DNA from 2 places in the Martelella lutilitoris genome. Region 1 is predicted to be linked to the other one. Evidence: riboswitches for the same ligand, from Rfam matches in the RefSeq annotation. Region 1 holds a riboswitch; the other holds the start of a gene.

Region 1 (14,622 bases):
TGGAAAAATGCGTCATGTCGTCCTCCCAATCAGACGTTCAAGGGTTTGGGGCCTAACGCCCCGGTGGGTCGAAAAACTCAGGCTTTTCTTCGAAGATTTCCGGAAGATCGCTGAGGATCTCCCTGAGGTGGCCGCGAACGGCGCGTTCGGCGGCCTTAGGATCGCCGGCGCCGATGGCGTCGACAATGGCTGTGTGCTGGGCGGTCAGCTTGACCATGGGGAAGCGCAGAAGGCTCAGGTAGCGAACCCGGTCCATCTGCACTTTCAGCCCCTCGATAAGCGCCCAGGCCCTTGCCTTGCCGGCGGCATCGGCAAGGGTCTTGTGAAACAGCTCGTCGAGCGTGATGAAGCGGTCGGCATCCGTGGTCGCCGCCTCTCTCTGCTCCTGAAGCTGCAATCTCAGTTCCTCGACGAGCCCGGCATCGGGCTTTTCGGCGAGGAGTTTGACGATGTCTGCCTCGATCGCCTCGCGCACGAAGCGGGCGTCCATTACCGCCGCCTGCGAAATGCGGCGCACGAAGGTGCCGCGCTGCGGACGGATTTCCAGCAGGCCTTCCTCGGAGAGCTTGATGAACGCCTCGCGCACCGGCTGGCGGCTGACAGCAAAGCGGGCCGCCAGTTCCGATTCCGAAAGGCGCGAGCCCGGAGGCAACTCATTGTGGATGATCAGCTCACGCAAAATGCCGTGCAGTTGCGACCCGACTGGTGCGCCCGGTGCAATCTTTGTGGCGATTGTTTCTGGCAGCATGGCTTGCCCTCCCGATGTTTTTATCGTGCACCATACTTCCATACTAGTCAACACTTTGTTTTGGTGCTAGTGATCTCTTTCAGACGGACGGGCCTTTTCGTTTAGGTTCGTTCCAGGTAACGAATTCGCTCAGGGAGAGAACAATGAGGCAGACGTGGCGCTGGTTCGGGCCTTTGGACCGCGTGTCGATCGATGACATGCTGCAAGCGGGTGTCGAGGGCGTCGTGACCGCGCTCCATCATGTGGCCACCGGCGCGGTCTGGACGCCGGAAGAGATTGCCGGACGTCAGCGTGAGCTGTCCGTCATGGCCGACGGAAGCCCCTCCGGCCTCAAATGGGAGGTGGTCGAAAGTCTGCCGGTTTCTGAAGAGATCAAGAAACAGAAAGGCGAGTGGCGCGCGCATATCGACAACTACAAGGTCAGCCTCCGGAACCTCGCCGCCGCCGGGATCGAGACGATCTGCTACAATTTCATGCCGGTGCTGGACTGGACCCGCACCGATCTCGCCTTTCGCCTGCCGACGGGGGCGACATGCATGCGGTTCGACTATGCCGATTTCGCCGCCTTCGACATTCACATCCTCAAGCGCGAAGGGGCGGCGGAAGACTTTCCCGAGGATATCCGCGAGGAGGCCGCGCGCCGATTTGCCAGTATGGATGAAGAGCGCCGGCAGGCGCTTGCGAAGAACATCGTCTTCGGTCTGCCGGGGGCTGCCGAGAGTTTTACGCTGGAAGATGTCCGCCATCATCTCGCAGAATATGCCGCGATGTCGCCGGACGGGCTGCGTAGCAACTTCATCGCCTTCCTTGAAGAGGTCGCGCCCGTTGCCGAGAAACTCGGTCTCAGGCTTTGCTGCCATCCGGATGATCCGCCCTTCGGCCTGCTCGGCCTGCCGCGCGTGATGTCGACGGAAGCCGACTACAAGGCGATGATGGAGGCGGTCGATATCCCGGCAAACGGGATCACGCTGTGTTCCGGTTCGCTTGGCGCGCGGCCTGACAACGACCTGCCAGGCATGATGGAGCGGTTGGGGGACAGGGTGCATTTCCTGCATCTGCGCAATGTTCACCGCGAGACCGGCGACATCAAGGGATCGTTCTACGAATCGGAACATCTGGGCGGCGACACCGACATGGTGGCGCTCGTTGCCGCAGCACTTGCGGAGGAGAAGCGGCGCCGCGAGGCGGGGCGGACCGACTGGAACATTCCGTTCCGTCCCGATCACGGCCTCGACATTCTCGACGACCTGAACCGAAAGGCCCAGCCGGGCTATCCGGCGATCGGCCGCCTGAAAGGGCTTGCCGAGCTGCGCGGCATCGCCGCCGCCCTCAGCCGCTGACGTCATCCTCCGGCAGCGCGAAAGTCAGCGCGAGCAGGTTTTCGCGCAGCCGGGGCAGGTCATCGACCACCACCGCATCGAGCCGGTCATGGGTCTCGCGCCAGACCGGCACGGCGCGCTCGAGCAGATCCAGTCCCGCCTCCGTCAGCTTCAGCCGCCTGACGCGCTTGTCCTCGGGGTCCTGGAAACTCTTCAGCAGGCCGCGCCGCTCCAGCGGCTTGACGCTCGCCGTCAATGTGGTGCGGTCCATGGCGAGCACCATCGCCACTTCGGCGATCCGCGGCGGCTCGGGCCGGTTCAGCGCCATCAGCAGCGAATATTGACCGTTCGTCAGGCCGAGCGGGCGCAGCACCTCGTCGAAATGCCGGCCAACCGCCCGTGCCGCCCGCTGCAGGTAGAGGCACAGGCAGCGGTCACGAACCTCGAGCGTTACGGACAGGGGTAGACTTTCGCGCATCGATGTGCCTTATGTTGATATCAACGTAAAATCCGTTTGCGACTGAGTCAAGACACGGGAGGAATGCGCATGACCTATGTGGACGGTTTCCTGGCCCCGGTGCCGGTGAACAACAGAGAGGCCTATTACGCCTTGTGCCAGAAGGCGGCGGCGAAGTTCAAGGCGCATGGCGCGCTTTCCTACGTCGAGTGCTGGGAAGAGGATGTGCCGGACGGCAAGGTGACTTCGTTCAACATGGCCTTGAAGAAGGAAGAGGGCGAGGCCGTGGTGTTCAGCTGGGTCGTCTGGCCGTCGAAGGATATCCGCAACGCAGCCTGGGGCGCGCTGATGAACGATCCGGAGATGACCGAAATGCCGTTTGACGGGTCGCGGATGATCTATGGCGGGTTCGACCTCTTCTTCTCCGAAAACGGGCCCGTCGCAATGACGGGCGAGACCGGGTGACGGACTGTCGGCGAAATTGGCGCTTGTCATTTCCGGATCGCTTGCCTAAATTCATCGCGTCGATCGGAAGTCCGGTCGGCGACGTTCTCAGGGCGGGGTGAAATTCCCCACCGGCGGTAATTGCCTTTGTGCATCAGCCCGCGAGCGCCTTGATCGAAGGGATTTCCCGGAAGATCAAGGGTCAGCAGATCCGGTGTGACTCCGGAGCCGACGGTTAGAGTCCGGATGGAAGAGAACAGCGCATGGCGACGTGTGTCCTGTATCCCGCACTGCGGGCGCAGTCCGCGTTTCGTTCTTCGCTTTTTGCCCTGCATGGCGTCTTGTTTGATTGATGAGGCGAAGGCATGGGCATTCACCCCGCCACAGACAGTTTGAATGCGGCCGTTCTTGCGGCGGCGATGACGCGCGCACTGGATGGGGCGCAACGCTTTGCCGGGGCGACGGCGCCCAACCCGCCGGTCGGCTGCGTGCTGCTCGATGCAGGCGGCATGGTGATTGCGGAGGGCTTTCACAGAAAGGCCGGCATGCCGCATGCGGAAGCGGAAGCGATCGCTGCCGCGCGCGCGGCGGGCGTTGCCGACCGCATCCACACCGTCGTCGTCACGCTCGAACCGTGCAATCATCACGGCCGCACGCCGCCCTGCGCCGATGCCATTCTGGCAACGTCTGCCCGGCGCGTCGTCATCGGTTGGCCGGACCCGAACCCCGCGGTCGTCGGCGGCGGGGCCGCGCGCCTTGCCGGCGCCGGGCTTTCCGTCACCTTCGCGGCCGATTTGCCGGATGGCCGCTCCCGAAAACTCGCGCTTCGCGCCAGCCGGCTGGTCGCGCCCTTTACCAAACGCGCGTTCACGGGTCTGCCCTGGGTGACCGTAAAACAGGCGCTCGACGAGACGGGCGGCATGGCGCCGCCTGCCGGCGCGAAGACCTTTACCTCGGCCGCCTCGCTCACGCTTGCCCACCGCCTGCGCCGCCGCGCCGACGCGATCCTCACCGGTTCCGGCACCGTCCTTGCCGACAACCCACAACTCACCGTCCGGCGCGTGCGCGATTTTCCCGGCAAGGAGCGCGTCCTCGCCATTCTCGACCGGCGTGGCCGTGTGCCGGAGGCCTATATGGCCGAGGCCGGCGCGCGTGGCTTTTCCATCATCCGGCCCGGGACGCTGGAAGAGGCGCTCGTTGAACTTGGACGTCGCGGCGTGCTGGAAGTGCTGGTGGAAGCCGGCCCTTCGCTGGCTGCGTCCATGCTCGACGGCGGTCTCTGGGACGAACATGTTGTCATCCAGAAGGGCCATCCCGACCGCGTGCGCATCGTCCATCGCAATCCCGAATTTGACGAAACGGACGAGGCGGATTTTCTGCCCGGAGAAGAAGAATGACAAGAATGGAACGCAATCTGACCGCCTCTTCCGTCGAGAAGGCGATCGAAACCCTGAAATCCGGCGGCATGGTGCTGCTGGTTGACGACGAGGGCCGCGAGAACGAGGGCGACGTCGTCGTTGCCGCCGACTTCGCCACGCCGGCGGCCGTCAACTTCATGGCCAAACACGCCCGCGGGCTGATCTGTCTGACGCTGACCGGCAAGCAGGTCGACCGGCTCGGCCTGAAGCCGATGGTGGCCGACAACCGTGCCCGGCATTCCACGGCCTTTACCGTCTCGATCGAGGCGGCCGAGGGAATCACCACCGGCATTTCGGCGGCCGAGCGCGCCTTGACCATTGCCGCCGCCGCCAATCCGCAAGCGACGTCCGCCGACATCGTTTCGCCCGGCCACATGTTTCCGCTGCGCGCGGCGGACGGCGGGGTGCTTGCCCGCGACGGGCACACGGAAGGTGCCGTCGATCTCGCCCGCCTTGCCGGCCTCAATCCGGCGGCCGTGATCTGCGAAGTGATGCGCGATGACGGCGAAATGGCCCGCCGGCCCGATCTCGAGGTCTTCGCTAAAACCCACGACATGCCGCTTCTGACGATCCGGGAGCTCGCCGAATACCGGCTGCGCACCGAAATCCTGGTCGAGGAGGTTGCCCGGGCGTCGCTGCCGACCGCGGTTGCCGGTTTTGAGGCGCATGCCTTCAGGAGCCTGATCGACGGGACGGAGCATCTGGCGCTGGTCAAGGGGCCGCTCGGAGACCGGCCGCTGGTGCGCGTCCACTCCGAATGCCTGACCGGCGATGTCTTCGGGTCGCTGCGCTGTGACTGCGGAGAACAGCTTCAGCAGGCGATGACGCTGATCGGCGCGGAGGGCGGCGTGATTGTCTATCTGAAGGGCCAGGAAGGGCGCGGTATCGGCCTTGCCAACAAGATCCGCGCTTATGAACTGCAGCAGCAAGGCCTCGACACTCATGCCGCCAACGTCGCGCTCGGCCTGCCGGCGGATGCCCGCGACTATCATGCCGCGGCCCATATCCTGAAAAGCCTGGGCATCGCGCGTCTCAGGCTTCTCAGCAACAATCCGGAAAAACCCGAGGCGCTCGAAAAGGCAGGCCTGCATGTCGAGAAGCGCGTGCCGCTGATTACCGCCTCGAACCCCTTCAACGAAACCTATCTTTCGGCAAAGCGCGAGAAATTCGGCCATCTCCTGCCGTGAACGCCGCGCCGACTCTCCCGTAAGCCTCCATTTGAGCCACAAAGGAAATTATTCCGTGTCCCACCGTATCGCCATCGTCATCTCCCGTTTCAACGAGAAGGTCACCAGCGGCCTTCTGAACGGCGCAAAGGCCGAGCTTGCCGAGCGCGGCGTCACGCTCGCCGAGACCGATATATTTGACGTGCCGGGCGCTTTCGAGGCGCCGCTGGTCGCCAGGAAGCTTGCCAAAAGCGGAAACTATGACGGCATCGTGTGCATCGGCGCGGTCATCAAGGGCGAGACGGCCCATTTCGAATACATCTCGGAGGCCGCCGCCCACGGGCTGATGCAGGTTCAGCTTGAGACCGGCATGCCGGTCTCCTTCGGCATCCTGACCACTTATACCGCGATCCAGGCCTTCGAGCGCTCCGCCGATGACGAACACAACAAGGGCCGCGAGGCGGCGGCCGCCTGCGTTGAGGCGCTGGAGGCGCTGGCAAAGGCCTGACGGTCACGACGTGCTTCGCCTGGCGGCGGCCCGGCCGTTAAACAGACGCGCCGGAATCCGTTCCGTCTGAGGCGGCCGTGCCGCGTCCCGTCGCGTTGCGATGAATGCCGAGCAGCAGGTCCATGTCCTTGAGCGGCATCGGCCTTGCGTAGAGGAACCCCTGGAGTTCGTCGCATCCCATCGCGGTCAGCGCATCGTCCTGCGCGCGCGTCTCCACGCCTTCTGCCGTGGTCCGCAGGTTCCGGGCGTGGGCAAGATCGATGATCGCGCGAATGATGGCCTTGTCATCGGCCTTGCTCTTGGCGTTTTCCTTCAAGCCCTCGACGAAGCACCTGTCGATCTTGATCCTGTCGACATTCAGCGACTTCAGGCGACCAAGCGATGAGAAGCCCGTGCCGAAATCATCGATGGCGATGCGCACGCCGCGCTCGCGCAGCGCAACCAGGTTTTCGGCCACGGCCCCTGTTACCTCGGTCGCCACGGACTCGGTGATCTCGAGTTCGAGCCTCGCCGGCGCGAGCCCGCTTGAGAGCAGGACCTGCTCGACCTTTCCGGCATAGGCAGGATCGGAGAGTTCGACGCCCGATACATTGACGGCGATCGAAAGGCCAGGCCACTTCGCCGCGGCCGCGCATGCCTTCGTCAGCGCGAACCGGCCGATATCCTCGATCAGCCCGGCTTCCTCGGCAATCGGAATGAACAGTTCCGGCGATACCCATCCGATCTCCGGATGGTGCCAGCGCAGCAGCGCCTCGCAGCCGACGATCCGGCGCGTGAGCGCGGACTGGACCGGCTGGTAATAGACCGAGAGCTGATTCTGGCCGAGGAGCGCGGTTCTCAGATCCATCTCGGTTCTTCGCCGCAGGCCCAGCGTCTTGTCCATCGCGTCGGAGAAAAAGGAACAGCGCCCCCGGCCGGCGATCTTCGAATAGTAGAGTGCCACGTCCGCCTTGCGCTGCAGGTTGACGCGGTCAGCCCCGTCGCGCGGGAAAATTGCGGCGCCGATGCTGACGCCGAGGAAAACCGTATTTCCCGCAATATGGAACGGTTCGCGCGCGGCTTCCACCATGCGCCGGCAGAGCGCGCCGATCTCCTCGTCGCCGCCCTTTCCGTTCAGCATGACGGTGAATTCGTCTCCGCCGACGCGGGCGACAAGGTCGTCGCGTCGAACGATCGCCTGCAGCCTCAGGGCGAATTCCCTGATCAGCGCGTCGCCCGCCGGATGGCCGAGCGTATCATTGACCTGCTTGAACCTGTCGAGATCGAGGTAGAGAAGCGCCAGTGGTGCGACCGGCCTCTCGGCCAGGCGACGGTCGACGTTCTCGTTGAAGGACAGCCGGTTGGGGAGGTCGGTCAACGGGTCATGCAGCGCCAGGTGACGGATGCGTTCCTCGCTTTCCTCAAGTCTGCGCGACCGGCTGTCATGGATCGTCAGGAAGATCGTAATCGCGGCGAGCGCGATAACGATGAGGACGATCAGCACCGGTATCACGCGCGCCATGACCGCGGATCCGGGCCGGTAGGGCTGCCAGACGAAATAGCCGATCGTTCTGCCTTCGCTGGTTGTGAGTGGCTGGTTGGAGCCGTCCGGCGTCCATGAAAAGTGGAGGGCCTCGAACATGTAATCGTTCTGGAGCTCCTCGATCAGGCTGCCGTCGAGAAACCGGATGGCGACATGAAGATATTCCTGGCCCGGCTCCTGTTGCACGAATTCGGAATGGGGAACGATCGGCTTGATGCTGACCACGGCGGGATGCTCTCTGATCACGGCCAGATCGGAGACGCCCGGTGTCAGGTCCAGTTCGTTGATCTGGCCGTCGTCGCCGGCGATCAGCTTGGCCCGAAGTTCTTCGGCAAGGGGCTCGACCTCGCTTTGAATGGCGTCATAGGCGTACTGGCTCGCCATGGCGCCATCGGTGAAGGCGTAAAGCGCCCGGTCGGAAGAGTCGAGGATATAGACGCCGTCAAAGCCGAAATAGTCGTGCATCCAGGTGCCGAGATTTTCGTCGATCCAGGTGAAATTGCCGGCACGGACCTCGATGACCGCATCGTCCCAGACCGTCGCGCTTTCCTGGTCATGGGCCACTTCGGACTGCAACTGGGAGATCACGAGCCGGACGAGCCGCGCCTGCCGTTCATGGGACGCCTTATCCGCCTCCTTCCCGGCCCAGTTCAGCAGGGCGAGAACGCCGAGGCCGATCAGCAGCGTGAGCCCCAGGGCGGGCGCTGCGCGCGTCAGGAGAAACCGAGAGCGGCTTTTTACCTGTCTTTTGTTATTCATTGTCGAAGCCGATCATCGTATTCGGGACGAAAACTATGCGCAAAGGCGCATCGCCGCACAAGGCGAACCTGAACCGTTGTCCGAACCGAAGCATCTTTACGTCTTGGGAAGTGTTTCAGATGACACAGGGGCAGCTTTGAGCCGCGCCGGTTCCTGTGTCATTTCGGGAGGTGGTCGCCCTTGGTTCGCCAGGCAGCATGGCTCAATGAAAGTCCCGGCTCGGGAACAGCTTCTTGGCCTGTTCGCGCGGGTGGTGGGCGCGGGGCTGGAGTTTCGGGCGTCTGGGCGTGTCGTCGGCCTTCGGGTCGGTGATGCCGATGGCGTCGTCCATCGGGTGGCCGAGTTCCGAGAGGCGCCAGGAACAGTCCTCAATGGTCTCCGCGATCACATGGACGACCACGCCTTCGCGCTGCAGCTTTCCGGTGACTTTGAGCAGGCGGCCGCCCATCACCGTGCGGCGGAAGCGTTCATAGACCTTTTTCCATACGATGACGTTGGAGACGCCGGTTTCGTCTTCCAGCGTCAGGAAGATGACGCCGGAGGCCGTACCGGGGCGCTGGCGGGTGATGACGAGGCCCGCGACGCTGACGCGTTTTTCCGCAGTTGTCGCCAGCGCCGAATGTAGCGTCAGGCCGGGCATTTTCGGGCGGAGCAGCTCCATTGGATGGGCGCGCAGGCTCATGCGGGTGGCGACATAGTCCTCCACCACCTGTTCGCCGAGATTCATCGTCGGCAGGATCACATCCGGTTCGCTTATGTGCTCGCCGTCGATCGGGTCGGAAAAGAGCGGCAGCGGTTTCGGCGCACGGATCGCCTTCACCCGCCAGAGCGCATCGCGGCGCGACAGGCCGGCATCGGCGAAGGCGTCGGCCTCGGCAAGACGCTCCAGCACCGCCGGCATCAGCCCGGCCCTAAGCCACACATCTTCCGGGGTCTGGTAGCCATTGCCGCGCGCGTTCTCCAGCCAGACGGCATCCTCCTTCTTCAGCCCCTTGATCTGGCGGAAGCCGAGGCGCAGGGCATAGGCGCCGTCGGCGCGGCGCTCCAGCGTACAGTCCCAGGCGCTGTGATTGACCGAGATCGGCCGCACCTCCACCTGATGCTCGCGGGCATCGCGGACGATCTGGGCCGGAGCGTAGAAACCCATGGGCTGGGAGTTCAGCAGCGCGCAGGCGAAGGCCGCCGGATAATGGCATTTCAGCCAGGCCGAGACATAGGTGAGCATGGCAAAGGCCGCCGCATGGCTTTCGGGAAAGCCGTAATCGGCAAAGCCCTTGATCTGGGCAAAGCAACGTTCGGCGAAATCGCGCTCATAGCCGTTGTCGAGCATGCCATTGACGAACTGCGCCTCGAATTCGCCGATCGTGCCCATCTGGCGGAAGCTTGCGAGCGAGCGGCGCAGCCGGTCGGCATCTTCGGCCGAAAATCCGGCGGCGACCACGGCGATCAGCATCGCCTGTTCCTGAAACAGCGGCACGCCCTTGGTCTTTTCGAGAACGCCGCGCAGTTCCTCCTTCGGGTAGGTGACTTTTTCCAGTCCCAGCCGCCGCCGGATATAGGGCTGCACCATGCCGCCCTGGATCGGGCCGGGGCGCACGATCGCCACTTCGATGACGAGGTCGTAGAAGGTTGCCGGCTTCATGCGGGGCAGAAAGTTCATCTGCGCCCGGCTTTCCACCTGGAACACGCCGATGGCGTCGGCCTTTTGCAGCATGTCATAGGTCGCTTCATCCTCCTGCGGCACGGCGGCGATAGTCAGCGGACGGTTGTAATGGCGGGCGGTGAGCTCGAAGCATTTTTTCAGGCAGGTCAGCATGCCGAGGCTCAACACATCGACCTTGAGGATGTTGAGCGCGTCGATATCGTCCTTGTCCCATTCGATCACGGTGCGGTCTTCCATCGCCGCGTTTTCGATCGGACAGAGCTCGTCCAGCCGGTCCTCGGTAATGACGAAGCCGCCGACATGCTGCGACAGGTGTCGGGGAAAGCCGATGATCTCGCCGATCAGACGCACGGTCTGGGCAAGCCTCAGATCGGAGGGGTCGAGGCCGACCTCCTTCAGCCGTTCGGGTTCGGCGCCCTTGCTGGAAATGCCCCAGATCTGGCCGGAAAGGGCGGCGGTGACATCGTTCGAAAGCCCCATCACCTTGCCGACCTCGCGGATCGCCGCGCGCGAGCGGAAATGGATGACGGTGGCGCAGAGCCCGGCATGCTCGCGACGATAGGTCTTGTAGATGTGCTGGATTACCTCCTCCCGCCGCTCGTGCTCGAAATCGACGTCGATATCGGGCGGCTCGCCACGATGGCGGGAGACGAAGCGCTCGAACACCATGCCGATCATATCCGGCCTGACATCGGTGATGCCGAGCGCATAACAGAGGATGGAATTGGCCGCCGAGCCGCGGCCCTGACACAGGATACCCTTGCTGCGGGCATAAGCGATGATGTCGTGGACGGTGAGGAAATAGGCGGCGTAGCCGAGCTCGCCGACCAGCGCCAGTTCCTTTTCCGCAAGCTCCCGGTTGCGTGCCGGAATGCCTTCGGGATTACGTCGTTTCAGCCCCTCCCAAGTGAGGCGGGCAAGGCGGGCCTGCGGCGCCTCGCCATGGGCGACTTCGGCCGGGTAGTTGAAGGAAAGCTCGGTGAGATCGAAGGTGAGGCGCGCGGCGATCTCCAGCGTGCGGCGGATGGCGGCGGGATGGTCGCGGAAGATATGCGCCATCTCTGTGGCTGGCTTCAGCCGCCGCTCGGCATTCGGCAGCGCAAGGTGGCCGATCGCGTCGATGGTGATGCGGTGGCGCATGCAGGTCAGCACGTCGGCAAGCTGGCGGCGGCTGGCGTGATGCATCAGCGCATCGCCGACGGCGACCATCGGCGCGCCGGCCTTGTGCGAAAGGGCGGTGAGGGTTTTGAACCAGGCGGCATCTGAACCGTCATAGCGCGGGGCCGCACCCGTGAACACATGGCCGGGAAAGCGGCGGTGCGCCTGGGTGATATGGTCTGTCGCTTCCGCCTTCTGCTTCAGCCCCTGCGGCAGCGCGATCAGAATGGAGCCATCGGCCCATTCCAGCATGTCGCGCAGGTAAAGCAGGCATTCGCCCTTCTGCGCGCGGCGCTTGCCGAGGCTCAGGAGCCGCACGAGTTTCTGATAGGCCGGCTTGTCCTTCGGCAGCGCCACGAAATCGACGGGGCTGTCGGCCAGCACCAGCCGGCAGCCGACGATCAGGCGGGGCAGGCGGCGGATTGGCGGCAGGGCAATGGATTTGGCGTCGCCGGCCGGCTGGCGCGAGGAGGGGTCGATATGGGTCGAAAGCCGGATCGACTGCTCCTCGGCCTGCTTTTCGATCTTGCGCCTGATTTCCTTCAGCGCCCGGAAGGCGCGCACCACGCCGGCGAGCGAATTGCGGTCGGTGATGGCGATGGCCGCAAGGTCGAGTTCGGCGGCGCGGATCACCATCTCCTCCGGATGCGAGGCACCGGTGAGGAAGGTGAAATTGGTGGTGACGCATAACTCGGCATAATCCATGGCCGGACCTCAGGCGAAGAGGCCATGGACGAACCAGCCGGGGGCCTGCGGGGTGTGGAACATCCACAGCCTCAGCCCCTGCCGGGTTTCCACCCGCCAGTAGTCGCGAAGGCCCGAACGCCAGGCCTCGTCCGGCCGCCACCATTCCGGCGCAATTCGCTCCGGGCCGCTGCTTGCAGCCGTCTCGAACCGCATGCGCCGCCAGGAAAAGCGCGAGGGCGGGCGGCGGGCGGCGTCGCTCGTCACCGGCTCGGGCGGGAACATGCGCAAGGGGCGGGGATGATCCATACGCCACTCGGCATCCACCCGGCCATAGGCGGCGGGGTTTTCGGTAAAGCCGCGTTCGGGAATATGGCTTGCGACCGGCTGGAAACGGACGATGTTGTCGAGCCCGATGCGGGCGCCGAGCCGTGTGACGAGATCGTCCAGCGCCTCGCCCTCCACCAGCCCGCCTTCGCCGATCTGCTCGGCGGGCAGGCCTTCCACGCCGCGCGCCTCGAGCCGGATCCGCTCGATGCCGAAACCGGCGTCGATCTCGCCGACAGGGCGCTCGAACAGGCGGAGAATGCGCGTCGCATCGCGCATCGGCCGGGCGAGGCGGAGCGTGACGGTCTGGCGGGTCTGATCAACGCGCTCCACCGAAAGCGTGATGGCGCGCGCGCCGGCCTCCCGGTTCTTCAGCCGCAGACAAAGCGTGTCCAACAGGCGGGAAAGGGCGGCCATCACGTCATCGACAAGGCCGATCGGCTCTGGAAAACTCATCCGCACGCCATAATGCGGCGGTTCGGAAAGCGGCGAGATGGCCTCGCCGCGCGTGCCGAGCGCCTGTTCGAGCCGCGCGATCAGCGCCATGTCGAAGCGGCGGGCGAGCGTGGCGCGGGGCAGGGCCGTCATGTCGGCAATGGTGTTGAGGCCGAGGCGCTTCAGCGCCGTCGCGGTCTTTTCATCGATGCGCAGAGCAGAGACCGAAAGCGGGCCGAGTGCTGCGCTGGTCTTGCCTTCCGGCGCAATGCCGGGGGCGAAATGGGCAAGCGCCCAGGCCGCGCCCCGGGTATCGGCGATGCCGATCTTCGAGGAAAGCCGGGCGCGGGAAAGCCGGGCCTTCATGTCCTCAAGCATCGCCGCCTCGCCGCCGAAAAGATGGGATGCGCCGGTGATGTCGAGCACCAGCCCGTCCTCGCCGTCGAGCCCGGCATGGGGCGTGTAGCGCGTCGCCCAGCGGGCCAGCATCACGAGGAAGCGCCGGTCCGCGTCGATATCGGCGGGGCGGGTGACGAGATCCGGCACATAGGCGCGGGCATCGGCAAGCCCCATGCCGCGCTCCAGTCCCTGGCTCTCGGCCTCCCTGTTGAGGTCGTGAAGCCGGTCATGATTGCCCTCGCTCAGCGTGACGGCGAAAGGGCCGTCAACCGGGCGGGCCCTTAAAACCCGCTCGCTCGGCAGTCTCTGAAACCATATGGATACGACGCGCCGTTTCATCCCAACGCACTGCCCAACTGTTATTTGTTCCTGTTTTGTTCTTTATAATCGACCATTCCTGCAGAGTCGAGTCGGAAGCGGAAAACAGCGGTCTGCAGAGCCAGCGCGTGGTCGCCGCCTGATTGCCCGTGCCTTCGGGATGCAGCGAAAGCCCGATGCTGCGGCCGCTTTCGGCGGCAAGCTGCAGCCGGCGGCCGGGGGTGAGTTCGACCGGCTTGTCCACCTCCATGATGACGAGGCCGACCGCGCCGGAGCGCAGGCCTTCTTCGCCGGCGGCCAGCGTCTCCGTCTGGTCTGCGGTGCGCGCGAGAATGATGTCGCGCGGATCGAAAAAAGCCGAAAACGCCACCGGATTGATCTCCTCGGCAAACCATGCCGGCTTGATCCACAGCACCGTGCCGCCGGTGACGCCGGAAAGCGCCGCGGCAAAGAAAGGCGCGCCGGGACCGGAAGCATCATGCACCCGGCCGCGCTGAAGCGGAAATATGGTCGCGAAATCATCCTGCATGGACGGATGATACAGCGGAACGGATGAGAATGAAAAGGGAACAAATTTGTGAGAACAGCCGGTGCTGAAATATTGTTCGGAGCAGCGGAGCAGCGGAGCGGCGCCTCCCGCCGGCATGGCATGGTCATTTCCGGACCTCATAATCTGATCCCGCTCGCCTCTCTGCGCGCGCACTGCTAAAATCCGCCCATGCTTGATTTCGACACATGCGAGAAGGCGCGGCAGGTGCGTGATCCGGGGTATGACGGCAGGTTCTTTACCGCTGTTCGCACGACGATGATTTATTGCCGGCCGGTCTGCCCGGTGAAACAGCCTTTGGCGAAGAATGTCAGTTATTATCCGACGGCGGCCGCCTGCGAGCGGGCGGGCTACCGGCCGTGCCTGCGCTGCCGGCCGGAGACCGCGCCATTTTCACCGGCCTGGAACGGGACGCGCACCACGGTGGAACGGGCGCTGAAGCTCATTAATGAAGGCGCGCTCGACACCGGTTCCGTCGATGAACTGGCCGAACGACTTGGCGTCGGCGCGCGGCATCTGGCGCGGCTTTTTGCCGTCCATGTCGGGGCCTCGCCATTGCAGACGGCGCAGACGATGCGGATCGGCCGGGCCAAGCGGCTGCTTGACGAGACGGCGCTGCCGATCAGCGCGGTGGCGCTTCAGGCGGGCTTCGGCAGTATCCGGCGGTTCCATGCGGCGTTCTCGAGCCTATACGGACGGCCGCCCTCCGCGATTCGGAGGCCGGTGCAATGACCGGACTGTTCTACACCA
Region 2 (14,622 bases), 1.5 Mb from region 1:
GGTCAGCGGCGACGAGCCGGCAGCCTGGCGTTGACCGGCATCGGCGAGCCGGCCCCGGATTCGCTCGGCAAGGCCGGTCGCCGTGCGAACATTGTCGACCTTTAGAAAGACGGCGAATTCCTCGCCTCCGGTCCGGCCGAAGAGATGCGTCCGGCCGACCTCTTCTTCCACGGTCTGCGTGAATGCGATGAGCGCGACGTCTCCGGCGCTGTGCCCGAAGCGGTCATTGACCGATTTGAAATGATCGATGTCGATCGCCAGATAGGCGAAAAGGTCGGAGGGCGCGGCGGTTTTCAGACGCTCGCCGATCCTCTCGAAAAAGCCTCGGCGGTTGAAAATGCCGGTGAGAGGATCATGGAATGCGAGTTTCCTCAGGTGGAATTCGTATTTTTCGATCGACAGCCAGACGGCCAGGCAGACCTTCGCCGAAAACAGCACGAAGCCCGCGACCAGCGTGATCGACGTCAGCGTGCCCTGATGCAGAACGGCCGGTTTTTCCAAGACATAGAAGACTGCGACGGCGAGAGCCGACAGGGCTTCGAGCAGGAAAATCGCCGGAATGGCCAGATGGAAGCGCACCTCCTCGAATGCGGCATGGCGGAAAAGGAAGTGCGGGACATAGACGGCAATGGCGATGACGGCGAGGCAATAACTGGCGACGGCGGCGACAGGCCCGAGTGCGGACAGGCTGAAGAGGACGAAGGCGACGAACCAGAGGCAGACGCAAAGCGCCGTGAAGCGGAGCGGCCGGTCCTTGCCGTAAAGCGAGAGCAGGCCTGCCGCCGACAGCGCTTCGGCGCTGACAAGCGCGGCAACCGGCAATGCAAGCAAAAGCCGTGCGTTCGCTGTGACATAGGTCAGGCCCAGAAGCCCGAGCCCCATCAGGGCAAGCGCTGCCGACCAGAGCAGGATGAACAGTCGGTCCCTGTTGCGCAGCCAGAGCGGCAAAAGCAGGACGGAGAGCAGAATGCAGTCCGCCGCCCAGGCAAGAACGGCTGTCAGATTATAGTGCAAAGCCGAAGACCGCTCCCAGAATTCAACAACACGGTGCGGGTTCATACCCGTCCTGCCGCGGAGGCACCACATTTCGCCATGGACCATTTCTGAAGTTAAACGATTTAAATCTGGATGCCGTAATCTTCCCGGCTTTGCTTCCGGGCCAAATCCCGCGCCGCGGCAGGCAAGCCGCCGCCAACTGCGGCGCGGTGACGCAATCCATCTCTTGAAGTGACCGGGTCTGGCACTCTATGTAGGAGAGCAATGAAAGATTCGATTGAAAACGGTTCCGATCAGCCGGCCGAAGGACAGACATGACAAATCCCGTAGATACCGCGATGGCGCTTGTGCCCATGGTTGTCGAGCAGACCAATCGCGGCGAACGTTCCTATGACATCTATTCCCGCCTGCTCAAGGAGCGGATCATCTTCCTGACCGGTCCGGTCGAGGATCATCTGGCATCTCTGATCTGCGCCCAGCTCCTCTTTCTCGAGGCGGAGAACCCGAAGAAGGAAATCGCGCTTTACATCAATTCGCCCGGCGGCGTGGTGACCGCCGGCATGGCGATCTATGATACGATGCAGTTCATCCGCCCGGCGGTTTCGACGCTGTGCATCGGCCAGGCGGCCTCGATGGGTTCGCTCCTGCTGGCCGCCGGCGAAAAGGGCATGCGCTTTGCCACGCCGAATGCGCGGGTCATGGTGCACCAGCCCTCCGGCGGTTTCCAGGGCCAGGCATCCGATATAGAACGCCACGCCCGCGATATCCTGAAGATGAAGCGCCGCCTCAACGAGGTCTATGTCCGCCATTGCGGACAGACTTACGAAGAGGTTGAAAAGACGCTCGATCGTGACCATTTCATGGATGCCGGCGAGGCGATGGAATGGGGCCTGATCGACAAGGTCATGACATCGCGCAGCGAAATCGAGGGCGGCAACTGATCCTCAGCCAGGAATCCGACGTATCGGTTATCGAGCGGCGCTCTCCCGCGTCGGTCGGAATGCTTTCGGCGTGACACGGAACCGGATGCGCATTGAAGGCGATTCGGGATCACGATTGCGTTTTTTGGCTTTAAACCGGTGCTGAAGCCGTTAATAGTATGGAAAACCGGAGATGTTATCCCGGTTTTTGGAGTTATGGCGTTGTTTCGCGTTTGCGCCTGTTGCCTTGTAAATCTGCCGCGTCGTTTTGTTGCCCTGATGTTTTGAAAGCATTTGGACGTGCGGTGGAAGCGAAAATATGAGGCCGTTCACATGAAGGAACGGCTGACTGGAAGGAAGTGATAATGAGCAAAGTCGGCGGTAACAATGGCGGTGACTCGAAGAACACGCTCTATTGTTCCTTTTGCGGCAAGAGTCAGCACGAAGTCCGCAAGCTGATCGCTGGCCCGACCGTATTCATCTGCGATGAATGCGTTGAGTTGTGCATGGACATCATCCGCGAGGAGAACAAGACCTCGATGGTGAAGTCGAGCGACGGCGTGCCGACGCCGCAGGAAATCATGGGCGTTCTGGACGAATATGTGATCGGCCAGAGCCATGCGAAACGTATTCTCTCGGTGGCGGTGCACAACCACTACAAGCGTCTGTCTCACGCCTCCAAGAGTTCCGACATCGAACTGTCGAAGTCGAACATCCTGCTGGTCGGCCCGACGGGCTGCGGCAAGACCTATCTTGCCCAGACGCTGGCCCGCATCATCGACGTGCCCTTCACCATGGCGGACGCGACGACGCTGACGGAGGCCGGCTATGTCGGCGAGGATGTCGAGAACATCATTCTGAAGCTGCTGCAGTCGGCCGACTACAATGTCGAGCGCGCCCAACGCGGCATCGTCTACATCGACGAGGTCGACAAGATTTCGCGCAAGTCCGACAATCCGTCGATCACCCGCGACGTCTCGGGCGAGGGCGTGCAGCAGGCATTGCTGAAGATCATGGAAGGCACGGTTGCCTCCGTGCCGCCGCAGGGCGGCCGCAAGCATCCGCAGCAGGAATTTCTGCAAGTCGATACGACCAATATCCTGTTCCTGTGCGGCGGCGCCTTTGCCGGCCTCGACAAGGTGATCTCCGCGCGCGGCGAACGCACGTCGATCGGCTTCGGCGCTTCGGTGAAGGCGGCCGACGACCGCAAGGTGGGCGACGTGCTGCGTGACCTGGAGCCGGAGGACCTGGTCAAGTTCGGGCTGATCCCCGAATTTATCGGTCGCCTGCCGGTGATTGCAACGCTGGAGGATCTCGACGAGGAAGCCCTTGTCCAGATTCTGACGGCGCCGAAAAACGCTCTGGTGAAGCAGTATCAGCGTCTTTTCGAGATGGAAGACGTCGAACTGACCTTCCACGAAGATGCCCTGACAGCGATTGCCCGCAGGGCCATCGAGCGAAAGACCGGCGCGCGCGGCCTGCGCTCGATCATGGAGAAGATCCTGCTCGACACAATGTTCGAGTTGCCGGCGATGAAGGGCGTGCGCGAGGTGGTGATTTCGGACGAAGTGGTCTCCGGAACCTCTCAGCCGCTCTACATCTACGCCAATCGCTCGGACGACAAGGCGAACGCCTCGGCATAGGCCTGGCGTCGGGCAGGCATGACTGGGAAGGCAGGGCAGGGTCCCTGCCTTCGTCGTTTCTGACGGCGAACCTGATCCAACGCCTGCGCTGGCCCGTTGTTCCTTCGAAAACGGGGCAAAGGTTGAAATCGGCCTTTCAAAGCGCCACTTGTTCCGCAACAACTGAAAAGAACGCTCGGACTGTCTCCCAGCAGTCCGTCAATGCCCGGTTAACCGCCGGGCTGCCTGAAAGGAAAAAGACATGACGCAGAACGCGCCTGCAGCGGAAAATGCTGCGTTCCCGGTGTTGCCATTGCGTGACATTGTGGTTTTCCCCCACATGATCGTTCCGCTCTTCGTCGGTCGCGAGAAGTCCATTCGCGCCCTGGAAGAGGTGATGAATGCCGACCGCCAGATCATGCTGGTCACCCAGGTCAACGCCAGCGATGACGACCCCGAACCCGATGCGCTCTATCGCATCGGCACGATCGCCAATGTGCTGCAGCTGCTGAAGCTGCCCGACGGAACCGTCAAGGTTCTGGTCGAGGGCAAGGCGCGTGCGGCCATCGGCGACGTGCGCCTGGAGAACGACTTCTACGAGGCCAATGCCGAGATGCTCGGCGAGCCGGAGGAAGATGCAGTTGAGATCGAGGCGTTGGCCCGCTCGGTGGTTTCCGAGTTCGAGAACTATGTGAAGCTGAACAAGAAGGTGTCCCCCGAGGTTGTCGGCGCTGCCGGCCAGATCGAGGACTACTCGAAGCTTGCCGACACGGTTGCCTCGCATCTTGCGATCAAGATCACCGAGAAGCAGGAAATGCTGGAAACCACCAGCGTCAAGGGACGTCTGGAAAAGGCGCTCGGCTTCATGGAAGGCGAGATCTCCGTTCTGCAGGTCGAAAAGCGCATCCGTACCCGCGTCAAGCGGCAGATGGAGAAGACCCAGCGCGAATACTACCTGAATGAGCAGATGAAGGCCATTCAGAAGGAACTCGGCGAGGGCGAGGACGGCCGCGACGAGATGGCCGAGCTCGAGGAGCGCATCAAGAAGACGAAGTTCACCAAGGAAGCCCACGAAAAGGCTGAGGCGGAGATGAAGAAGCTCCGCAATATGAGCCCGATGTCGGCGGAAGCGACCGTGGTGCGCAATTATCTCGACTGGCTCACCGGCCTGCCGTGGAATACCAAGTCGAAGATCAAGCGCGACCTGAAGCTTGCTGAGAAGGTGCTCGAAGAGGATCATTTCGGCCTCGAGAAGGTCAAGGAACGCGTCGTCGAGTACCTCGCGGTGCAGGCGCGCGCCAAGAAGCTGAAGGGGCCGATCCTCTGCCTCGTCGGCCCGCCCGGCGTCGGCAAGACCTCGCTTGCCCAGTCGATCGCCAAGGCGACGGGTCGTGAATATGTGCGCATGGCGCTCGGCGGCGTTCGCGACGAAAGCGAAATCCGCGGTCATCGCCGCACCTATATCGGCTCGATGCCCGGCAAGATCGTCCAGTCGATGAAGAAGGTCGGCAAGAACAATCCGCTCTTCCTGCTCGACGAGATCGACAAGATGGGCGCAGATTTCCGCGGTGATCCGTCCTCGGCTCTGCTCGAGGTGCTGGACCCGGAACAGAACTCGACCTTCATGGATCATTACCTGGAAGTCGAATATGACCTGTCCAACGTGATGTTCATCACCACGGCGAATACGCTCGACATTCCGGGCCCGCTGATGGACCGCATGGAGATCATCCGCATTGCCGGCTACACCGAGCAGGAGAAGCTGGAAATCGCCCGGCGCCATCTGCTGCCGAAGGCGATCCGCGAGCATGCGCTGAAGCCGGAAGAGTTTTCGGTCGATGATGCCGCGCTGACGCGGACGATCCAGCAGTACACCCGCGAGGCGGGCGTGCGCAGCCTTGAGCGCGAGCTGATGAAACTTGCCCGCAAGGCGGTGACCGAGATCGTCAAGGGCGACAAGACTGCCGTCCATATCACGGCCGACAACCTCGAGGACTATCTCGGCGTACAGCGCTTCCGCCACGGCGAGGCGGAAGGCGACGATCAGGTCGGCGTGGTCACCGGTCTTGCCTGGACGGAGGTCGGCGGCGAGCTTCTGACGATCGAAGGCGTGATGATGCCCGGCAAGGGCCGCATGACGGTGACGGGCAATCTGCGCGACGTCATGAAGGAGTCGATTTCGGCGGCGGCATCCTATGTCCGCTCGCGCGCTGTCGACTTCGGCATCAAGCCGCCTATGTTCGACAAGAATGACATTCACGTCCATGTCCCGGAGGGCGCGACGCCCAAGGACGGACCGTCGGCGGGCGTCGCCATGGCCACCGCGATCGTCTCGGTGATGACCGGTATTCCGGTCAACAAGAACGTGGCGATGACGGGTGAGATCACGCTGCGCGGACGTGTTCTGCCCATCGGCGGGTTGAAGGAAAAACTGCTTGCGGCTTTGAGGGGCGGCATCACCAAGGTGCTGATCCCGGAAGAGAATGCCAAGGACCTTCCGGAGATCCCGGACAATGTGAAGAACGGCCTGGAGATCGTGCCCGTGTCACGCATGGGCGAGGTCCTGCAGCATGCCCTTCTGGAGATGCCGCAGCCGATCGAGTGGGACCCGGAGACCGATCCGGTGTCCATGTCCGCCGATGAATCGGACGCCGAATCGAACAAGACCGTGGCGCATTAAGGCCGAAATATCGCCACTTTTCAGGGGCTCCTGTGGAAAAGGGGTCCCTGAGGTCGCGCTTTGGTCGGCCTTTTCCGTACAAATTGCCCCAAGCCTATTGCAATTCCTTGAAACGCAGGGCTTTTGAATGTCAGCGGGTGTCGGTCAAAGCGTCGCCGGGGCCCGAGAAACAAGAGATCCGTTTCGAACCATTTGAGAAAGGGTGGAAACATGAACAAGAGTGAACTCGTAGCATCCGTTGCCGAAAAGGCCGGTCTGTCCAAAACCGATGCCGCTTCTGCTGTCGACGCCGTATTCGACGCCGTGCAGGGCGAACTGAAGAACGGCGGCGAAGTGCGCCTCGCCGGCTTCGGCGCCTTTACTGTTTCGCACAGCGCCGCGCGCAAGGGCCGCAACCCGTCGACGGGCGCCGAGGTCGATATTCCGGCGCGCAACGTTCCGAAGTTCACGGCCGGCAAGGGTCTCAAGGAAGCTTGCAACTCTTAAGCATCCGCCGTCTTCTGACAGGCTGTTGACCCGGAGCGTTCCGCTCCGGGTTTTTTGTTGTCTGTATTGTTGACGAACAGTTACCAAGCCGGCTCACAGATAAGACTTGCCGGACCCCCTGCAGTTCATTACATCTGAGCCGACAAATCGCCGCAGCGAGCAGGGCTTTCTGCGGCACATTCTCGGGGCGGGGCGAGATTCCCCACCGGCGGTAAGCGTTTCCGACGCAAGCCCGCGAGCGCCTTCCCGCAGAGCGCGGGAAAGGGTCAGCAGATCCGGTGCGAAACCGGAGCCGACGGTCAAAGTCCGGAAGGAAGAGAATGCAGGCTGACGCGGGTCCGGTTTTCGCCGATGGCCCGCGGCAACCATGCGTCGTCCCGCATTCGGTGCGCCTTGAGCGCTGTGAAGGATCGAGACCGTATGGGCAAGGCAATCTATCGTTCTCCAGCATTGACCGGCGCATTCTGGATGGTGCTTGCCGGCGTGGTGTACGCCGCAGGCAATGTGCTGATCCAGCAGTTGACCATGAAGATGGGCTTTGCGTCCTCCTCCGTCGCCTTCTGGCAGTATGGGATCGCCCTGCTGTTCGCCATTCCCTATCTGTGGCGCACGGGGCTTGCAGTCATGCGCACGGCCTATCCCGGTCAGCACATAGCGCGTGTGGCGCTTTCCGCGCTCGGCGTGCAGGCCTGGGTGTTCGGTCTTCAGTCCGTCCCGATCAGCCAGGCGATCGCCCTGGTGATGACGTCGCCCTTCTTCATCATCGTTGGCGCCAAGCTGTTTCTGGGCGAACGCGTCGGTCCGTCGCGCTGGATCGCGACGGCCGTCGGCTTTTCCGGTGCGCTGCTGATCCTCCAGCCCTGGTCTGCGAGCTTCACCTGGGCGGCGCTGCTGCCGGTTCTCTCCGCGCTGCTGTGGGGCGGAACATCGCTGATCACCAAGAAGCTGACGGCGCATGAGCGGCCGGAATCGATCACCGTCTGGCTGCTGATGCTGCTGACGCCGATTAACGCCCTGGTCGCGGTCGGCGGCGGTTTCGCCGTGCCCATGGGCGACGCCATCTGGATCATGCTGGCGCTCGGGCTGATGACGGTGCTGGCGCAGTATTTCCTCACACTTGCCTATTCCAGCGCGGATGCAGCTTACGTCCAGCCCTTCGATGACCTCAAGCTGCCGCTCAACGTGCTCGGCGGCTGGCTGGTCTTCGGATTTTCGCCCGACACGCTGTTCTGGGTCGGCGGACTGATGATCCTCGGCGCGTCGCTCTCGATCATGATGATCGAGCGCAGGCGGGAGCGCTGAGACAAATCTGTCATGCCGGCGTCATCAAGACGTAATCATCCTGTCACGGGCATGACGCACAACCCTCCGGTATTTCAATCCCAGGAGGGAACCCCATGAAACTGCGCCTTTCCGGTGCGGCGCTTACCGCCGCGCTTCTTGCATCGGCCGCCATTCCGGCATCCGCCGACCCGGTCTTCAATCGCATCGCCGTTTTCGCCGTCAACGAAAACCTTCCGGCAGACATGGACGCCGCGAGCGCCACCTCTGCGGAGATCATCACCGCGACCGAGGACGGCAACATGCTCGTCTATTCCGACAGCCCGCTTGAAGCCGTCGGTTTCATCGACATTGCCGACCCGCGCGCGCCGAAGGCCGCCGGCACCATCAAGCTTGAGGGCGAACCGACCTCGGTTGCCGTTTCCGGTGCCAAGGCCTTTGTCGGCGTCAACACCTCGGAAAGCTTCACCGCGCCCTCCGGCTTCCTCGGCGTCATCGACATCGCGTCGAAGACCCTTGAGGCGCAGTGCGACCTCGGCGGCCAGCCCGATTCGGTCGCCGTGTCTCCCGATGGCTCGATCGTGGCCGTCGCCATCGAGAACGAGCGCGACGAGGACCTGAACGACGGCGAAATTCCGCAGATGCCTGCCGGCGACCTGGTGATCATCTCGCTGAAGGACGGTGTTGCCGATTGCGCTACGACCAAACACGTCGCCATGACCGGCTTTGAGGAACTGACCGCGCCGAGCGATCCGGAACCGGAATTCATCGACATCAACGACGAAAACGAGATCGTCGTGACAATGCAGGAAAACAACGGCATCGCCATTGTCGACGGCAATACCGGCGCGGTGAAGGCTCACTTCTCCGCCGGCACGGTTGACCTGACGGGCATCGACACCGAGAAGGGCGGCAAGCTCGACTTTACCGGTTCGCTGAACGACGTTCCGCGCGAGCCCGACACCGTCAAGTGGCTCGACAATGACCGCTTCGTCATCGCCAATGAGGGCGACTACAAGGGCGGTTCGCGCGGCTTCTCGATCTTCTCCGATACCGGTGAACTGCTGCATGAGGCCGGCGCTTCCTTCGAGCGCGCCGTAGCCTCCATCGGTCACTTCCCGGACAAGCGCGCCGGCAAGAAGGGCGTCGAGCCGGAAGGCCTGATCGTCGGCCAGTATGGCGATACCAACTACCTCTTCGTCATGTCCGAGCGCGGCTCTGTCGTCGGCGTCTACAATGACAATGTCCAGGATGCGCCCGAACTGGTCCAGCTTCTGCCGTCCGGCATCGGACCGGAAAGCGGCGTCGCCATTCCCGCCCGCAACCTGCTGGTCACCGCCAATGAGGAAGACCTCGGCCCCGACGGCGGCGTGCGCGCCCATGTGATGCTCTACGCCTATGAAGAGGGCGAGGCGGACTATCCGCAGATCGCTTCCGACGTCTCCCGCGATCCGCTGATCGGCTTCGGCGCGCTCTCCGGTCTTGCTGCCGATCCGGCGGACGCCTCGAAGCTCTATGCGGTCAATGACAGCTTCTATTCGGGCCAGCCCTCGGTCTTCATCATCGACGCTTCGAAAAAGCCGGCGCTGATCACCGACGCGATCCGCGTGACCCGCAATGGCGAGCCTGCCGAAAAGCTCGACCTCGAGGGCGTAGCCGTCGACGGCAATGGCGGCTTCTGGCTGGCGTCTGAAGGCAATCCCGACAAGGACGTGCCGCACGCCGTTCTCCACATCGACGGCACAGGCGAGATCACCGAAACCATCGACCTGCCGGAGGAACTCCTTGCCAACCAGACGCGCTTCGGCATGGAAGGCATCACCACGGTGGGCGAGGGCGATGATCTGACGCTGTGGATGGCCGTGCAGCGCGAATGGGCCGATGACGCCAAGGGCTTCGTCAAGCTTCTGGCCTATACGCCGGCAACAGGCGCGTGGGGCGCGGTCTCCTATCCGCTGGAAACGCCGGAAAAGGGCTGGATGGGCCTTTCGGAAATCACAGCCAATGGCGAGAACGTCTATATCGTCGAGCGTGACAACCAGATCGGCGCGGCCGCAAAGGTCAAGAAGCTGTTCAAGGTATCGCTTGCCGACATGAAGCCGGCCGCGATCGGCTCGGAGCTTCCCGTTGTCGAAAAGCAGGAAGTCGTCGACCTTCTGCCGCTGATGAAGTCGGCCACCAACGGCTATGTCGTCGACAAGATCGAGGGCTTCACCATCGCTGCCGACGGCACGGCCTATGCCGTGACCGACAATGACGGCGTGGATGACAGCTCCGGCGAGACGCTGTTCTTCACGGTTCCGATGAAGATGTAACGAGACGAGGCCGGCGATAGGCCCGTTCCTGAAAAGAGAGGCCGCGGCGCGAAGGCGCTGCGGCCTTTTCCGTTCCGACCTACTTCAGCCTGCGTTCGATCGCCTTGGCATCCTGCCAGAGCGCTTCCATGCGCTCCAGCGTCGCGGCGTCGAGACTTTCGCCGTTTTTCTCAAGAGACCGCTCTATATGATTGAACCGAAGCCTGAATTTCGTGTTGGTGCCGCGCAGCGCCTGTTCGGGGTCGGTCTTGGCGTGGCGACCGAGATTGACGGCGGCGAAGATGAGATCGCCGAGTTCGTCAGCGATCTTTGCCTGATCGCCACTGGTCAATGCCTGACGCAGCTCGCCGATTTCCTCCTCGAACTTGTCGAGGATCGGCTCGGGTTCCGACCAGTCGAAACCGATGCGGGCGGCCTGTTCCTGCAGCTTCAGCGCTTCCGTCAGAGCCGGGAAGCTGCGCTGGACATTGCCGAGATGGCCCGCCTTGAAATCTTCGGTGACGCCGGCCTTTGCGCGCCGTGCTGCACGATCGGCCTTTTCCTGCCGTTTGATTTCGTCCCACTGGATCTTCACCGTCTCGGGCGTATCCGCGTCGTTGCGGGCGAAGACATGCGGGTGGCGGCGGATCATTTTCGCGGTGACCGCATGCACGACATCGCCGAAGGCAAAAAGGCCGTCCTCCTCGGCCATGCGGGCGTGGTACACGACCTGCAGCAGGAGATCGCCGAGTTCGTCGCACAGATCGTCGAAATCCTTCCGCTCGATCGCGTCGGCCACCTCATAGGCTTCCTCGATCGTGTAGGGCTTGATGGTTTCGAAGTTCTGCTTGATGTCCCAGGGGCAGCCGCTATCCGGATCACGAAGGGCTGCCATGATGTCGATAAGGCGGGCGATGTCGCGGGAAGGCTCCAATGGAATGCTCCGTTGCGTCGGAAATGTCATCCAAGCGGGATGCTGGTCTCGCCCTTATGCGACTGGTAGGTCTCGGACGCAAGCGCATAGCTCGCCTTGATTCTCTCGATCCGGGCCAGGAAACGGCTGCTCTCCGGTTCTTCCGCAGCATTGGCCATGTCCACGATCGAACGCGCTTCAAAGAAAGCATTGTGCCGCCGGTAGCCGCCGGGCTCGAGCCCGTAGAGCTCCTTCATGATCTTCAGGTCATGGGGAATGCCGAAGCTGTCGCGCGAATCCTCGTGGCTGAAGAAATAGAAATAATTGTCGAACCCGGCCCAGGTGATCGCCGACATGCACATGGTGCAGGGTTCATGGGTGGAGAGGAACAGAAGCTCCTTCGTGTCGGGTTTCACCGGCAATTCGTAAAACTGCTTCAGCGTGTGCACCTCGCCGTGCCAGAGGGGGTTAGCCGTCTCGTCGTTGGTGCCGGCGATGACGAGAGAGAGATCGGATTTCCGCAAAATGGCGGCGCCGAAAACCTTGTTGCCGGCTTCGACCCCCTTCGAAGTGAGGGGCAGGATATCCTGTTCGATGACGTTAAGCAGGCGTTCGGCCAAAAGCGCATCATTCATGCATGTTCCCCTTGCTCGCAGGCTCTTTTGCGCCCTCAGTTAAGGGGGCAGTCATTTCGCGCGCAAGGGATGAGATGCCCGCGAAGGCCAAATTTGCTGTGCCGATGCCGGAATTGAGGAATGAAATGTTCTCCGGCGCATCGTCGCGCATTTTCGTTTCTTCAAGCGCGGGCCAACGCAGTTCATCATTCCGGTATCAATGGAAGGACTGCTCGAAGATGGTCGCTAACGAAGAATTGCTGTCGGCGTTTCCGGCATTTTTCCGGGTTGAGGGCCGCAAGGTCGCAATTTTCGGCTCCGGTGCGGAGGCTTACGCCAAGGCGCGGCTAATGGCGAAGACCAGTGCCGAGATTGCCGCCTATGGCGAAAACCCGGACGAGGACTACCGCGCCTTTCTGGTCGCTCATGGCGCGCGCCTGGTCGAAGCGCCGTTTGCCGCCGAGCAGCTTGACAGCGCGGTGCTTGCCTTCGCGGCGACCGGCGAGCCGGAGCAGGATCACCTGATCGCCGGCTGCGCCCGTGCGCTTTCCGTTCCGGTCAATGCCGTCGACCAGAAGGAAGACTGCGATTTCTATACGCCCGCCCTTGTTACCCGTCCGCCGGTGGCTGTCGCCATCGGCACGGAAGGGGCGGGGCCGGTGCTGGCGCAGATGATCCGCGCCCAGATCGACACGATGCTGCCGCGCTCGCTCGGGCCGCTGGCGCGGCTTGCCGCCAATCTGCGCGACAAGGTGGATGCCAGCATCCCGCGCGGGGCCGCGCGACGGGCTTTCTGGTCGCGCTTCTTCAACGGCTCGGTCGCAGGTGCCGTCGAAAAGGGGCGTCTTCTGGAAGCTGAATGCCTGGCCGATGAGATCATCTCCGACGGCTCCGCCGTGTCGGGCCATGTCGCGCTTGTCGGCGCGGGACCGGGAGCGGAGGACCTGCTGACCATCCGCGCCCACAGACTGCTGATGGAAGCCGATGTGATCGCCTACGATGCGCTGGTGCCGCAGGCCGTTGTCGATATGGGGCGTCGCGACGCGGAGCGCATCTCTGTCGGCAAGCGCAAGAACTGCCATTCGAAGTCGCAGAATGAAATCAATGACCTGCTGGTGAAACTTGCCAAGGAAGGCAAGCGCGTCGTGCGCCTGAAATCCGGCGATCCGCTGATCTTCGGCCGGGCCGGCGAGGAAATGGCCGCGCTCAGGACTGCCGGCGTTTCCTATGAAGTGGTGCCCGGCATCACCTCCGCTTCCGCCGCCGCCGCCGACTTCGGCCTGCCGATGACGTTGCGCGGCGTTGCCTCCACACTGGTTTTTACGACCGGCCACGACCTTAATGGCGACACCTTGCCGGACTGGGCCGCGCTTGCGGTCCGGGGTGCCACCATTGCCGTCTATATGGGCCGTTCCGTCGCCGCAAAGCTCGGCGCCCGGTTGCAGGAAGCGGGCGTTTCCGCCGACACCACGATCGCCGTCGTCGAGAATGCGAGCCGCAAGAACCGCCGGCTGTTCCACGGCGTCCTTTCCGAGCTGCCGCAGCTTGAAGCGCGCGAGGACCTGACGGGGCCGGTCATGGTGATCATCGGCGATGCGGTTGCCGGCGCCAGTCTTGAGAATTCGAGCGCGCTCGCGTTCAACAACAATCTTGTCGAAGAGAAATTCACGGGAGCCCTCCATGTCCGCTAAGGTTCTGACCGCCAACCGCCTGACCGATGGCCTTGCCGTCTGGCTCGACGCCAACGGTCGCTGGACGCGTGATCTGCAGCATGCGCTCGTCGCCCGCCATGAAGCCGCTATTGAAAGCCTGGACGAGATCGGCAAGCGCGACTTCTCCGGCAATCTGATCGTTGATGTTGCCGTGATCGACGTCGACGAGCGGCCCGATGGCCGGATCTGGCCGGTCAGGCTGCGCGAGCGCATTCGCGCCGAGGGGCCCACGATCCCCTACGCAGCGGGCTATGCGCCCGCCAAACCCGAACATGTGGAGGCGTGACATGTATCGCTACGACGAATTCGACCATGATTTTGTCCGGGAACGCGTCGCGCAGTTCACCGATCAGGTTGAACGCAGGCTTTCGGGCGAAATCACCGAGGACCAGTTCAAGCCGCTGAGGCTGATGAATGGCGTCTACCTCCAGCTTCACGCCTACATGCTGCGGATCGCCGTACCCTACGGCACGATGAACGGCCGGCAGATGCGCATGCTTGCCCATATCGCGCGCAAATATGACCGGGGCTACGGCCACTTCACCACGCGGCAGAACATCCAGTTCAACTGGCCGAGGCTCGAAGACATTCCGGCAATCCTGAGCGACCTCGCCGAAGTCGAGATGCACGCGATCCAGACGTCCGGCAATTGCATCCGCAATGTCACCGCCGACCATTTTTCCGGCGCTGCGGCCGACGAGGTTGCCGATCCGCGTCCCTATGCGGAAATCCTCAGGCAATGGTCGTCGCTGCATCCGGAATTCTCCTTCCTGCCGCGCAAGTTCAAGATCGCCGTGACGGGGGCCGAGCGCGACCGCGCGGCAATCCAGGTCCATGACATCGGCCTGCACCTGAAGAGGAACGATGCCGGCGAACTTGGCTTTGCCGTCTATGTCGGTGGCGGGCAGGGGCGCACGCCGATGATTGCCAAGAAGGTGCGCGATTTCCTGCCTGAGGCCGACCTTCTGGCCTATGCGACGGCGATCCTGCGCGTCTACAATCTCAACGGCCGCCGCGACAACAAGTACAAGGCGCGAATCAAGATCCTGGTCCACGAGACCGGCCTTGAGGAGCTGAAGGCGGATATCGAGCGCGAGTTCGAGG

Evidence for each region. Region 1 has a riboswitch for FMN ahead of ribD (bifunctional diaminohydroxyphosphoribosylaminopyrimidine deaminase/5-amino-6-(5-phosphoribosylamino)uracil reductase RibD). Riboswitches for the same ligand answer to the same signal wherever they lie in the genome.
Region 2: linked by a shared signal. The riboswitch ahead of JET14_RS09375 (DMT family transporter) and the one ahead of ribD (bifunctional diaminohydroxyphosphoribosylaminopyrimidine deaminase/5-amino-6-(5-phosphoribosylamino)uracil reductase RibD) in region 1 are both predicted to bind FMN.

Annotation. Positions count from the first base shown of each region.
Region 1 covers NZ_CP066786.1:448,086-462,707, forward strand. Annotated here, with positions in the region: gene JET14_RS02095 (C4-dicarboxylate TRAP transporter substrate-binding protein) at 1-16, opposite strand, end outside; gene JET14_RS02100 (GntR family transcriptional regulator) at 53-748, opposite strand; gene uxuA (mannonate dehydratase) at 892-2,088, shown strand; gene JET14_RS02110 (MarR family winged helix-turn-helix transcriptional regulator) at 2,078-2,545, opposite strand; gene JET14_RS02115 (DUF1428 domain-containing protein) at 2,615-2,989, shown strand; FMN riboswitch at 3,069-3,230, shown strand; gene ribD (bifunctional diaminohydroxyphosphoribosylaminopyrimidine deaminase/5-amino-6-(5-phosphoribosylamino)uracil reductase RibD) at 3,334-4,365, shown strand; gene ribB (3,4-dihydroxy-2-butanone-4-phosphate synthase) at 4,362-5,573, shown strand; gene ribH (6,7-dimethyl-8-ribityllumazine synthase) at 5,629-6,060, shown strand; gene JET14_RS02135 (putative bifunctional diguanylate cyclase/phosphodiesterase) at 6,098-8,341, opposite strand; gene JET14_RS02140 (error-prone DNA polymerase) at 8,544-11,867, opposite strand; gene JET14_RS02145 (Y-family DNA polymerase) at 11,877-13,346, opposite strand; gene JET14_RS02150 (ImuA family protein) at 13,273-13,854, opposite strand; gene JET14_RS02155 (bifunctional transcriptional activator/DNA repair enzyme AdaA) at 14,044-14,604, shown strand; gene JET14_RS02160 (methylated-DNA--[protein]-cysteine S-methyltransferase) at 14,601-14,622, shown strand, end outside.
Region 2 covers NZ_CP066786.1:1,973,954-1,988,575, forward strand. Annotated here, with positions in the region: gene JET14_RS09350 (GGDEF domain-containing protein) at 1-1,059, opposite strand, end outside; gene clpP (ATP-dependent Clp endopeptidase proteolytic subunit ClpP) at 1,311-1,937, shown strand; gene clpX (ATP-dependent Clp protease ATP-binding subunit ClpX) at 2,282-3,559, shown strand; gene lon (endopeptidase La) at 3,801-6,218, shown strand; gene JET14_RS09370 (HU family DNA-binding protein) at 6,342-6,704, shown strand; FMN riboswitch at 6,879-7,030, shown strand; gene JET14_RS09375 (DMT family transporter) at 7,125-8,006, shown strand; gene JET14_RS09380 (esterase-like activity of phytase family protein) at 8,102-10,300, shown strand; gene mazG (nucleoside triphosphate pyrophosphohydrolase) at 10,380-11,213, opposite strand; gene JET14_RS09390 (nucleoside deaminase) at 11,240-11,827, opposite strand; gene JET14_RS09395 (hypothetical protein) at 11,820-11,978, opposite strand; gene cysG (siroheme synthase CysG) at 12,046-13,497, shown strand; gene JET14_RS09405 (DUF2849 domain-containing protein) at 13,487-13,804, shown strand; gene JET14_RS09410 (nitrite/sulfite reductase) at 13,806-14,622, shown strand, end outside.